DNA from 2 places in the Bradyrhizobium barranii subsp. barranii genome. Region 2 is predicted to be linked to the other one. Evidence: riboswitches for the same ligand, from Rfam matches in the RefSeq annotation. Region 2 holds a riboswitch; the other holds the start of a gene.
What was found. A riboswitch is a leader RNA that binds a small molecule or an ion and turns the genes downstream of it on or off. The one in region 2 is predicted to bind cobalamin.
Positions count from the first base shown of each region.

Region 1 (5,741 bases), 3.0 Mb from region 2:
GGCTGTTGCTCGCCGGCACCCGCGAGGTCGAGGCGGGGCGCTTCGACAAGACCATCACGGTCTCGACCCAGGACGAGATCGGCGAGCTCGCCGCCGCTTTCAATCGCATGATCGAGCAGTTGCGGCACAACGAGCGCATCCGCGAGACCTTTGGCCGCTATATCGATCCCAAGGTGGCGCAGGGGCTGATCGACCGGCCCGAGGTTGCCATCGACGGCCAGCGCCGGGTGATGACCATCATGTTCTCCGACATGAGCGGCTTCACCTCGATGAGCGAGGGCATGACCCCGCGTGGCCTCGTCAAGGTGATGAACCACTATTTCACGGTGATGTCCGCGCCGATCCGGGGCCATCGCGGCGTCATCGACAAATATATCGGCGATGCCATCATGGCCTATTGGGGCCCTCCCTTCATTGAGGAGGACGAGCCGGCGCTGTTCGCCTGCTACGCCGCCATCGACATGGCCGATGAGGTGCCGGCGTTGCAGAAGCAATTGCCTGACCTGCTCGGTATCCGCGCCATGCCAGGCCCTTGCGATCTGCGCATCGGGATTGCCACCGGCGAGGTCCTGACCGGCAGCATCGGCTCCGAGCTGATGATGAGCTTCACCGTGATGGGCGATGCCGTGAACCTCGCTTCGCGGCTCGAACTGGTCAACAAGATCTACGGCACGCGGATCCTGATCGCGCAGGCGACGGCGGACGCGATCGGCTCGAACCTCGAGCTGCGCGAGATCGATCGTCTGGCGGTGGCCGGCCAAAGCGCATCGCAGGCCATTTTCGAGGTGATGAGCAAGGCGCACGGGCTCAGCGTCCCGCAGGAGAGCTTGCGCGCGCGCTACGCCGAAGGCCTCGCCGCCTACCGCGCGCAGCGCTTCGACGAGGCTCGCGCCGCGTTCAATGCAGCGCTCGAAGCGGTGCCCGGCGACGGCCCCTCGCGCACGCTGCTCGGCCGCATCGCGCAGTTCGAGGCCAATCCGCCGGACGCAGCTTGGGATGGTGCCTGGCGGCTGGAGCAGAAATAGCCGTTCTTGCTGGGCTTGCACCGCCCTTGCTGGAAAAAACGTTTCTACTCGATAACGATGTTCGCCGTGACCTATTTCTCAGGCTTAGGTTTGACGTCCCTTGTGGCGTTTGATGGGGACACGCCGATGACAGAACTTCATGACAGGCTGGAACGGTTCGAGACGCTCACCGCCGAATGCGAGCTGATTGCCAAGCTCGCCACCGACAGCACCAAGCGCGAGTTCTATCTGAGACTCTCGGAGCAGTATCGTCAGCTGGCGGTGGATATGCGGAAGGCGATCGCGACCAAGGCCGCGGCCTGACGCCGCCTGCAATCCGTTCTTAATGTTTGGCGCGCCTCCTTTGAGGATGCGAGCGTCGCGATCATGATTGCTCGCATTGGGAATGCCGAGGTCCGTTGCGGTGCAGCGCATCTCGCTGACGTCGCTTTGCCGCTCCTCACCAGGGCAATCCCATGCGCCTTCTCGCAGTCCTCATCTTCGCGCTCATGACGGCCGCCTGCAATCAGGAGCAGGACATCACCGGCTCGACCCCGGTCTGTGCGATGCGGAACTACAGCTCCTACAATCCCCGCGACATGAACCAGTGCGTTGCCGCCTGCAAGGCGTGCGACCACGGCAACACCGTCACCTGCACCACGTCATGCACCCTCAAGGGTGCCCACTGAGCGGCGGCGCTGGCTGGAGCTAGCGCTGAGGGTGCTCGGGCACCGGAACGATTCACATGGGTTAGTCATTGAAGGGGCAGGCAGGACGCGGAGTCCTATGGAATGGGTATGCTCGATCCCGGTCGGTTCCTGGTGTCGTGCTCGCATTGCGATGCATGGCCGATGGCGGCCAACGTCAAACGTTCGAGCTGGTCGGCGTCGCCGCACGAGGTCCGCTTCGTATGCCCGCGCTGTCGCCGCGAGGAGACAGCCATCATCTCGGCCTCCGGTGAGCTGACCCCGATCCGGCGCATCGACGCCCCGCTGCGCGATGTCACCGCGGCTTGGGCTCAGGCCCAGCGGCCAAGAGGGCGGGCGTAACCCGCCCGTCACAGGACCAAGAGATCGGGCGCAGTCAGCTCTGCGCAACACCTTGCGCGGTCCGTTTTTGGAACCCGGCCTACGCCGACGCGTTTCCGCTCCGACATCAACGCACCGAGGCCCTGCGAAATGATCAGCGAGTATTTCGACACCCGCACCCGGATCAACATGAAGCTGGCGCTGGATCGGGTCTGCCGCAATCGCCCGGTCGGAGAGGACCATTGCTTTCGCAGGTCCGTTGCCGAGAACATCATCCGCTGCGCGCTCACGGGCCGCACCGGCATCGGCCAGCTCGTCGATGCCGGCGAGCGGGCGGTGATCAGGACGCGTTCGGAGCGGGAGCCGGCCTGATTGCGCCGGCTCAATCTCCGGTGCGGTGCTTTGCCCGTCATGCAACCGGCCGATTGACTCTCCGCTTGCCCGCCCCGTAGATTGGCCGGTGACGGTTCTCCTCACGGAGATCAAAAGGGAACGTGGTGCGAGGTTTTCCCGATACCGGGATATTCTCAACGCCACGGCTGCCCCCGCAACTGTAAGCGGTGAATCTTTCGTCATATGCCACTGGGAATCTCGGTCCTGGGAAGGCGACGTAAGGTAACGACCCGCGAGCCAGGAGACCTGCCGTCAGCCGTGGTCACACGCGAAGATGTCGGTCGGGGAGTACAGACATTAGCTTCACCGAAGCAATCGAACGCTCCGCCGTGAAACCTCGTTCGCTGTGACGTGCCACTGACGTCATACCGAGGTTACAAGAGTGTCCCGTATTGTCTTTGCCGCCAGGCGCTTCCGCGCCGGCGTTGTCGCGTTCGTTTCCCTGTATTCGCTCGATCTGACCATGGCCCAGGCCCAGCAGTCGGCATCGCCCGATCTGCTGCCGCCGGTCGAGGTCGCGCCGACCGAGCGTGCGGCCAAGCCGCAAGTCGTGCGGCTTGCGCCGGACAAGCCCGAGCGGCAGCGCGTCGCTCGGCTGCCGAAACCCGGGCTGGTGCCGGCCTCGCCCCCGGTTGCCGGGGTATCCGCGGCCAACCTGTTTCCGACGGTCGTCGTCAGTCCGACGGGCGTTGTCACTCCGACCAATCTGGTTGCGAGCTCGGTGACGGTTCTGACCGCCAGAGACATGGAGCGCGATCAGCGCCGGACCGCATCCGATGCGCTGAGCGCGGTTCCTGGCCTCAACCTCGTGCAGCCGGCGGCCCCGGCGGACAGACGTCGATCTTCATGCGCGGAACGAATTCCAACCACACCAAGGTCCTGATCGACGGCATCGACGTCAGCGATCCCAGCAACCCGAACCGTTCGTTTGATTTCGGCCAGTTGCTCACCTCCGACATTCAGCAGATCGAAGTCCTGCGCGGTCCGCAGGGCGGTCTCTACGGCGCAGACGCGCTGGGGGGCGTGATCTCCATCGTGACGAAGAAGGGTGACGGTCCCGCCCGCGCGACCGGCTCGGTCGAGGGAGGCTCGTTCGGAACGTTCAACCAGACCGCAGGTCTGAGCGGTTCACAGGACCACTTCAACTATGCCTTCAACGTCGCGCATTTCCACGCGAACGACGTGCCGGTGACACCGGTCGAATTGCTGCCGCCGGGGCAGAAGGCGATCGGCAACTATTACGACAACATGACCTATTCGACGAAGCTTGGCGCCGAATTGAGCGAAAACCTGACGCTCAACGGCGTGGCGCGGTACACCGACGCCACCCTGCGCTTTACCGGAGACACCTTCGATCCCGTCACATCCGCGAGCTTTCCCGCGGCCGCGCAAAGCACGCAGACGGTGCACCAGCTCTTCACGCGCGGGGAGGCGGTCTGGTCCGCTCTCGACGACCGGATGAAAAGCTATTTCGGCGTCAACTACACCAATCACTGGAACTACAACATCTCGCCCGGCGACGTGATGCCCACGATCACGACCGGCGATCGCGTCAAGTATGATTGGCACACCACGACCCAGCTCGCGCCCAACAACAATGTCATCATTGGCGCGGAACATGAGACCGAAACACTGCAAACGGCGACGGTCTCGGCGCAAAACGTCAACAAGGCCGGATATATGGAGCTGCAGTCCCAGTTCCGGGATCGCATCTTCTTCACGGCCAACGTCCGGCAGGACGACAACGAGCGGTTTGGAGAGCATCCGACCTTTCGTCTGGCGTCTGCCGTGATCGTGCCTGGTCACGGATACGAAGTTCAAGGGAAGCTACGGCACGGGGTTCAAGGCGCCAACGCTCAACCAGCTTTACGTCAGCTTTCCCGCGTTCTTCTTCTTTGCAAATCCCAACCTCAAGCCCGAGGAAAGCGTCGGATACGACGCCGGCTTCGAGCAACCCTTGTTTGGCGATCGCGTTCGCTTCGGGTCGACCTACTTCCGCAACAACATCACGGACCTGATCCAGAGCACGTTCGATCCCCTGACATTCACGAGCACCAACACCAATATCGGCAAGGCGATCACGGAGGGCACGGAGAGCTTCGTCGCGGCTGCGATCACCGACCGGCTTCGCGTTCGTGCCGACTACACTTTTACCCGCGCGGTCGATGCGACGGCAGGACTGGAGCTCCTGAGGCGTCCGAAGGAGAAGTGGAGCGCAAATGTCATCTGGAATCCAGAGCTGGCCCCGGTTGTTTGGACAGCGCCCCGCTGGATTTAAGTGGATTCCTGCCGGGTTATGCTGAACGCGGGGCTTTACGGTTTTGTCGTTGCGTCGGGAGGGCGTAGCCCGACCAGAGCGACGACAAAACCGTCGGCGACGGTCATGCGGCCATCACCATAGCTTGCGTGCCGAAGTAAGCCTCGTCGGGCGTGCGCCCGTCAAGGCTCGAGTGAGGGCGTCCCTGATTGTAGAAGGCCAGATACTTGGCAATTGACGCTCGCGCCTCGGACACGCTGTCGTAGGCGCGGAGATATACTTCTTCGTATTTGACCGTGCGCCAGAGCCGCTCGACAAACACGTTGTCGCGCCAGGCGCCCTTGCCGTCCATGCTGATGGCGATCTTCGCGTCCAGCAGCACATCGGTGAACTCGAGGCTGGTGAACTGGCTGCCCTGATCCGTGTTGAAAATCTCGGGCCTGCCGTGCTTCGCCAACGCCTCCTGGACCGCTTCGACGCAGAAGGCCGCCTCCATTGTGATCGAGACGCGATGGGCCAGGACCCGTCGGCTGAACACATCGACGACCGCCGCGAGATAGACGAAGCCACGCCGCATCGGAATGTAGGTGATGTCCATTGCCCACGCATGGTCGGGCCGCTCGATCTTCAATCCGCGCAACAGGTACGGGTAGATCTTGTGACCCGGAGCCGGCTTGCTCGTGTTCGGGCGACGATAGACCGCCTCGATCCCCATGCGCTTCATCAGCGTCGCGATGTGGCGGCGACCGGCGTATACGCCCTCCCGCCGCAGCAACGATCGCAGCATACGCGCTCCCGCGAAGGGATAATCGAGATGCAGCTCATCGAGCCGACGCATCAAGGCAAGGTCCTCGGCCGAAACTGGCCGAGGTTCATAGTAGACCGTGCTGCGAGCCAGCTTCAGGACCTTCGCCTGGCGCACGATAGAAAGATCATGATCGCGGTCGATCATCGCTTTGCGCTCAGCAGGCCCGCCTTGGTGAGCGCGCCGGACAAAAAATCGTTTTCCAACGCCAGCTCGCCGATCTTGGCATGTAACGCCTTCAAATCGACCGGCGT
Region 1 is NZ_CP086136.1:5,949,225-5,954,965, reverse strand. It holds gene J4G43_RS28790 (adenylate/guanylate cyclase domain-containing protein) at 1-1,025, shown strand, start outside; gene J4G43_RS28785 (hypothetical protein) at 1,152-1,328, shown strand; gene J4G43_RS28780 (hypothetical protein) at 1,481-1,693, shown strand; gene J4G43_RS28775 (hypothetical protein) at 1,796-2,053, shown strand; gene J4G43_RS28770 (hypothetical protein) at 2,183-2,404, shown strand; cobalamin riboswitch at 2,480-2,693, shown strand; gene J4G43_RS28765 (hypothetical protein) at 2,808-3,308, shown strand; partial or broken gene J4G43_RS55145 (hypothetical protein) at 3,272-3,391, shown strand; gene J4G43_RS28755 (TonB-dependent receptor plug domain-containing protein) at 4,224-4,703, shown strand; one part of gene J4G43_RS28750 (IS3-like element ISRj2 family transposase) at 4,807-5,684, opposite strand; one part of gene J4G43_RS28750 (IS3-like element ISRj2 family transposase) at 5,684-5,741, opposite strand, start outside.
Region 1: it holds a riboswitch for cobalamin, as region 2 does, so the genes downstream of both, J4G43_RS28765 (hypothetical protein) here and metE (5-methyltetrahydropteroyltriglutamate--homocysteine S-methyltransferase) in region 2, are expected to answer to the same signal.

Region 2 (5,741 bases):
GCTTGGGCGTGCTTTTTGCTTCCTTCGCATCGGCGATCTTATTGCCGAATCGCAGGAAAACTGTCGACGCAGCAAACAACAACAGCGAACGGCGCGAACGCGCGGTCCTGGTTAAATGGTACATATTTGGAGAATTGGCTGCATGCATGTGTCGCCTCAACGCACGGCCTTACGCCACCCGGTGGCTTCGGCTTCCGCTTCGCTACAAAACCAGCGTTCGCTACGCTTCTTCGTCATGTCGATTAGTTCGTAGCTGGCTTGCCCTGGCAGGTGATAGATCCGCTCGCCGCTGCGCTCGACAGTGCCTTTTATCAGGCACTCGGGGGACGGCGGTTCCGACAGCAGGACGGATCCGAGCAGTACTTCCTGCGCGTCGATCGGAACCGACCACGCGCCGACGATAATCGTGCCCTTATTGCGGCGAGGCCAGTCCCAGGGAGCGATGAACGCTCCCGACCACAGTCCCGTATGGGCTGTGCTTGCCGCCAACTCATAGACAGCGTGAGATGGAGCAGCCGATAGTGCCCAGCCCGAGCGTACCATCCAGACGTTCACATTCTCGCCTTCGATGAAGCAGTTACCGAGGGCTCGTCTGTACTCATCGACTCTCTGGGTATGACAATCCCAGGTTCGCCCATTTGAATGCTTGATAAGCTCGTCGCGAGCAGCTACGCCGCAGGCCCATTTCCGGCCCTTGGCGTCGAGACAAATCTGGTCCGTCTCAGGAGCTTCGATGCCTGAGAGCCGAACGTTGGTTTTGTCGATCTCGATCGTATTGCCGTCGAGGATGCGCGGAGCACCGCTGAACGTCGCGGCGCAGACCGGAGATGTGACGAGAGCGAGCAATGCGAACATAATTCCGCGGTTCTTCATCCCGACAACAACCTTTCGCTCCTGATCCACGTTTCACGCACGACACGGTGCCGATACATTCGACTGCTTGACAGCGTTACGTCCGTTATTCCGCCGGCATTTCCGACGCGCTTTATGAGGGCTTCGCCGGAACGCGAACCTACGGCCTGACGCTGCGTAAGGATCAAGTGATTTCTTTGGGGCGTGCGGCGCTATTCTTCGAGCATCAGCGGCTCTCTCACTAGGACCGCGCTTTACTCTCTCCACCTGAGGGGAGATCCTCGCGGGCGGCGCCGAACTGGCGATGCTGAACAAACCCGAACCCCGGAACGTTGTCTTTGCAAAAAAAAGTGGCCGACGATGAAGCGCTGGCTCGCGCTGGAGTCAGGCGTGGAGCATCAACCTTTCTGGTTGGCGACGGTTTCCATCGGCAAAATGGCCGCTGCCAACGGTTCTGCAATGAAATTTCGCACTTCACACGAAAAGATGTGAAAAAGATCGGTCTGGCTTTCTCTGACCGATTTAGAAGAAGACGCAATGGAGTTCAGGGTAGACGCCCGCGCATAACTTAACCTTCTTACGCCCGGCAAGATTGATCGTTGATGTCGACCTGGGCAGGTGGAGCAGAGTTAAACAGGCGTTTTCCATGCTTCGAAATCTGGATCGATGACATGCAGACGAATGGGTGCCAGCTAAGCTAGGGTCGAGCCAGTCTGGTCCTCGACGTTTTCTTGCGTACGGCCCCTGAGCTTCCCGGCCTGCGCGCTCGGAAATGCGCAAGCGCTCAGCGGTATGCCGGGTCGCTACCGGTGAACGTCTCCCGGTAACTTCCTCGCCGGTTTCGTCTCACACCCAGTTCCTGGTGCCTTCGACGTTGCTATACTCACGCACAGTGGTGTCCTCACACCGGCTGGAGTGAAGGCGGGAAAACCACATCTCGCAAGCTCGTGCGCGCCGCTGACACTAGGCGGAACAAACGCAATCGCGCGGCCGACCTTCTTGCGACGGGCCGGACTGCTGCGAGAAAGGCACCCGGACCGTTGCGGAAGCTAAAACAAAGCAAGTGCCGAGCGCGTATGTCTTGCAGTCGGTCCGAGGCACTGGGCCATGGAGGAACTGCGGCGCGATGTTGCTCTGCGGCAGTTTACTCGGGCCTTCGCTCTCCTAAGTCTTCCTCTTCATTTGGCTCGGTGCGTTGGAACCAGGAGCCAGGGGCAAATTTCGCGATGCGCTTGGCAAAGGAGGATTGTGGCTCCCAATCCTGTCCTTCTCTCTTTTCGAAAGTGATGACCCCGTTGTGTGCAAAATAACGTGGTCCTTGGATACTACAATTCACCAAGAGCAGAACGCGCCACACGTCACCCGTCTCGGCCGGTTTGCCATTCCGCTTCGGTAAGTAGTCCACTCCAACTGGTTCAATGATAGTACAGCGGCCCTGCCGCAGAAGATCGCCGAGCCGGCCTTGCGGGGTGGCCACGAAGTTGAAGTTGGCCGGATCATGCAGAAAGCGAAGATTTGCGTCCCTTTCGCCATCTGCGACTTCACTGGCGATCAGGGAGAGCGCCAGGGCGCGCCAGCCCAATTCCATCGGCTTCGCATAAGTCGACGCAAGTTCAAACGTGCCGTCGAGGGCGATCTTCCAGGTGATAACGTACTGTTCGTCCGATTTGTTGTCCCGGTGTCTGGTCCACGAAACGAAAATAAAGTCGTTTTGGCCAAGTTCAATAACGCCCCACATTTGAGGCACGAACTGTGCCACCTTCGAGACATTGGAGATAATTTGTTCTATCGTCTCACCATCTTGCGCTCGCCAAGTTGACTTCAATCGTTCGACAAGGGGGCTGTCGCTGGCCCGAATATTGTTGCTCATGGCAGCCGGCCAGGCGAGGCAGATTAAAAATCCGACCAAGCAAAGCCATAGCGCGGGTCTTCCAGACATTCTCTTCATAACCCTCGGCCTATCGCGTTTCATCCAAACATCTTGTAAAGCAGGCAACCTCGAACCTGCTATGAGCCATCGCAAGAAGTTTACGGGGATGCGACGTGGCACCCGCTGGCTGTCCCGCGCGATCAGGCGCTCCCTGTATGTCATGCGCAGCTAACTTCCCCGACAGCGACTGCGTCAATTGGCTGAGCTGGACCTGCCCAGCAGGAGGAGACTGGGCATGCCGAGGGTCTGCATTCTTCGTGCCAGGCAATAGGCGGAAATTTTCACAGAGTTTGTGTCGCTCTTGTCGACTTTCTGACCTTTGCACGTTTTCGGTGTTCCTATTCAGTGTATCCGCCGCAGCTTGTGCATCCTTGTCCCGCACCGGATATTTAGCAGAAGAGTTGAACGCCTCGATGCCGGATGCCTGATGGACGGAAGTGCGTTTGCCGCTATTGAGCTGTGTGGTTCGCTATCGTGCCGCCGGCGTTCGAGCTGCATGATTGCCAGCGGCACCAAGCCGGCTTGATCCCGGCTTTGAAGTCTGGGTGGCACGCAAATCAACCCCTCGCCTCGTATGTTGCTAAATTCCGCCACGTGCCTTGGCCTATTCGCTGCAGATCCTTTAGTTGAGAGAATAGCTGGCTAGCCGAGGTGCTGGGCGAAACTCTGGAAATCGCAAGGCCGCATCGAAAGCATTCTGATAGAAACGTCGGTACTCCCGCCGGAAGGCTGCTTCTGTCCCTTTCATCGATCTAGCGTGCGGCTCCAGCTCCGGATGCTATTCCGGTATCTGAGAAGGATATGTCTGATTATGACATCTCTGATTAGAGAATGTTTCTGGATGGTGGTAAGTCACAGAGATGCACGGTCATTCGGCTAGCAGATGTCGCAGATTAGCTTGCACATAATCTGAGAGGTTGACGGAAGAGTTCTCGTGCCGATAATCCAAGTCGTCGAGGTTCTCCGGTTCCCATTGATCCGGAGCTAAGAGGGAAGCCGGTGCAAATGCCGGCGCTGCCCCCGCAACTGTAAGTGGCGAGCCGCTGTCCAACGATGTCACTGAAGCCTGCACGGCTTCGGGAAGGCCGGACAGCAGCGATGACCAGCAAGCCAGGAGACCGGCCCCGACAATATATTGGTCCACGGGCGGGGTGTCTCGGTGGTACGCCAAGCAGCCGTCGCACGCGCGACTTCTCCTGCCTGCGTCCGCCATGGCCTTTGTCCCCAACAGGGGTTAACGCGATGTCTCCTCTCTCTCTTCCAGTTGCTACGCTCGGAACGCCACGCATCGGCCCAAGGCGTGAGCTCAAGCTCGCTCTAGAAAGCTACTGGTCTGGAAAGATTAGTGAACAGCAGTTGTACGAAGACGCATCCGGCCTACGCGCAGCGAACTGGGCTCGTCAAAAATCGCTCGGCGTCACGATCATTCCGTCAAACGACTTCTCGCTGTATGATCAGGTGCTTGATACAAGTGTCATGGTTGGCGCCATCCCGGAGATCTACGCCTCGAGCGGAGAATCCGTTTCGCTCCAGACGTACTTCGCCATGGCCCGCGGATCGCAATGCGGCGATCAGGATGCGAGTTGCGACCAGAGTACGCGGGGATCTGGCGTGCCCGCGCAGGAAATGACCAAGTGGTTCGATACCAACTACCACTACATGGTTCCCGAGTTTTACCGGGGACAGGCGTTCAGACTGTGCTCTCGCAAACCCGTCGAAGAGTATGAGGAAGCCAGGGCTCTTGGCTTTCAGACCCGCCCTGTCCTGATCGGGCCGGTCACATTTTTAAAGCTCGGCAAGAGTACCGATAGCGCGTTCCAGCCCCTCTCTCTCCTCGATGATCTGATACCTGTCTATATCGACCTTCTGCATGAATTAGCCAAACGAGGGGCAAGTTGGGTTCAGTTTGATGAGCCCTGCCTGGTCCTTGATCTGGATGAGGCGGCGCGACAATCGTTGCTGCACGCCTATAACCGGTTCGCAAAGGAGGGACCCGCTATCAAGATCATGCTTGCGAGCTATTTCGGCGCCCTAGGCGACAATCTGGATACTGCCTTGAGCCTGCCAATTTCCGGTCTGCACGTCGATTTGGTTCGAGCGCCAGAACTATTGGATCAGATCATTGCTGACGGCCGAAGTGATCTCGTCATGTCGCTCGGTGTCATCGACGGCCGCAATGTGTGGCGGTCGAACTTGCCGTCGCTCCGTCAGCGGCTGAAGCCCTCGATTGCGAAGCTTGGCAGGCACCGTGTACAGCTCGCTCCGTCCTGCTCGCTGCTTCACGTGCCGGTCGATGTTGAACTCGAGACCGGGCTCGCGTCCGACGTCAAGAGCTGGCTTGCTTTCTCGGTTCAGAAGATGCGTGAGCTTGCGATCCTGGCGCGGGTACTCGCAGGCGACCAGAATGTTGGGCTAGCTCTTGCCGAGTCGGAATGCGCCGCGACTGCCCGCCGGACCTCGCCGAAGATCCATAATGCCAACGTCGCTGTCCGAATGAGGGCGATCGATCAGACGATGCGCCAGCGCGCCACCCCGTTTGCCCGTCGTTCCGAGATCCAAAGGGAACGCTTTGGACTGCCGGCTTTTCCTACCACGACGATAGGATCGTTTCCGCAGACCGCAGCGGTGCGAAATGCTCGCGCGGCGCATGCGCGAGGTGCGATGAGCGAGGAGCAATACGACAGGTTCCTCAAAGAGGAGATAGCCCGCGCCGTACGTTGGCAGGAGGACATCGGTCTTGACGTCCTCGTGCATGGCGAATTCGAGCGTAATGACATGGTGCAGTACTTCAGCGAGCAACTCGCCGGCTTCGCATTTACAAGGAACGGATGGGTTCAGTCCTATGGTTCGCGCTGCGTTAGGCCCCCGATCCTGTTTGGCGATGTAGTGCGGCCGAAGCCGATCACCGTGGAATGGTGGCGCTACGCGCAATCACTAACTGGTAAGCCGATGAAGGCGA
Region 2 is NZ_CP086136.1:8,910,587-8,916,327, reverse strand. It holds gene J4G43_RS43490 (carbonic anhydrase) at 1-148, opposite strand, end outside; gene J4G43_RS43485 (thermonuclease family protein) at 157-873, opposite strand; gene J4G43_RS55495 (hypothetical protein) at 1,213-1,344, shown strand; gene J4G43_RS43480 (nodulate formation efficiency C protein) at 1,997-2,722, opposite strand; cobalamin riboswitch at 3,722-3,923, shown strand; gene metE (5-methyltetrahydropteroyltriglutamate--homocysteine S-methyltransferase) at 4,025-5,741, shown strand, end outside.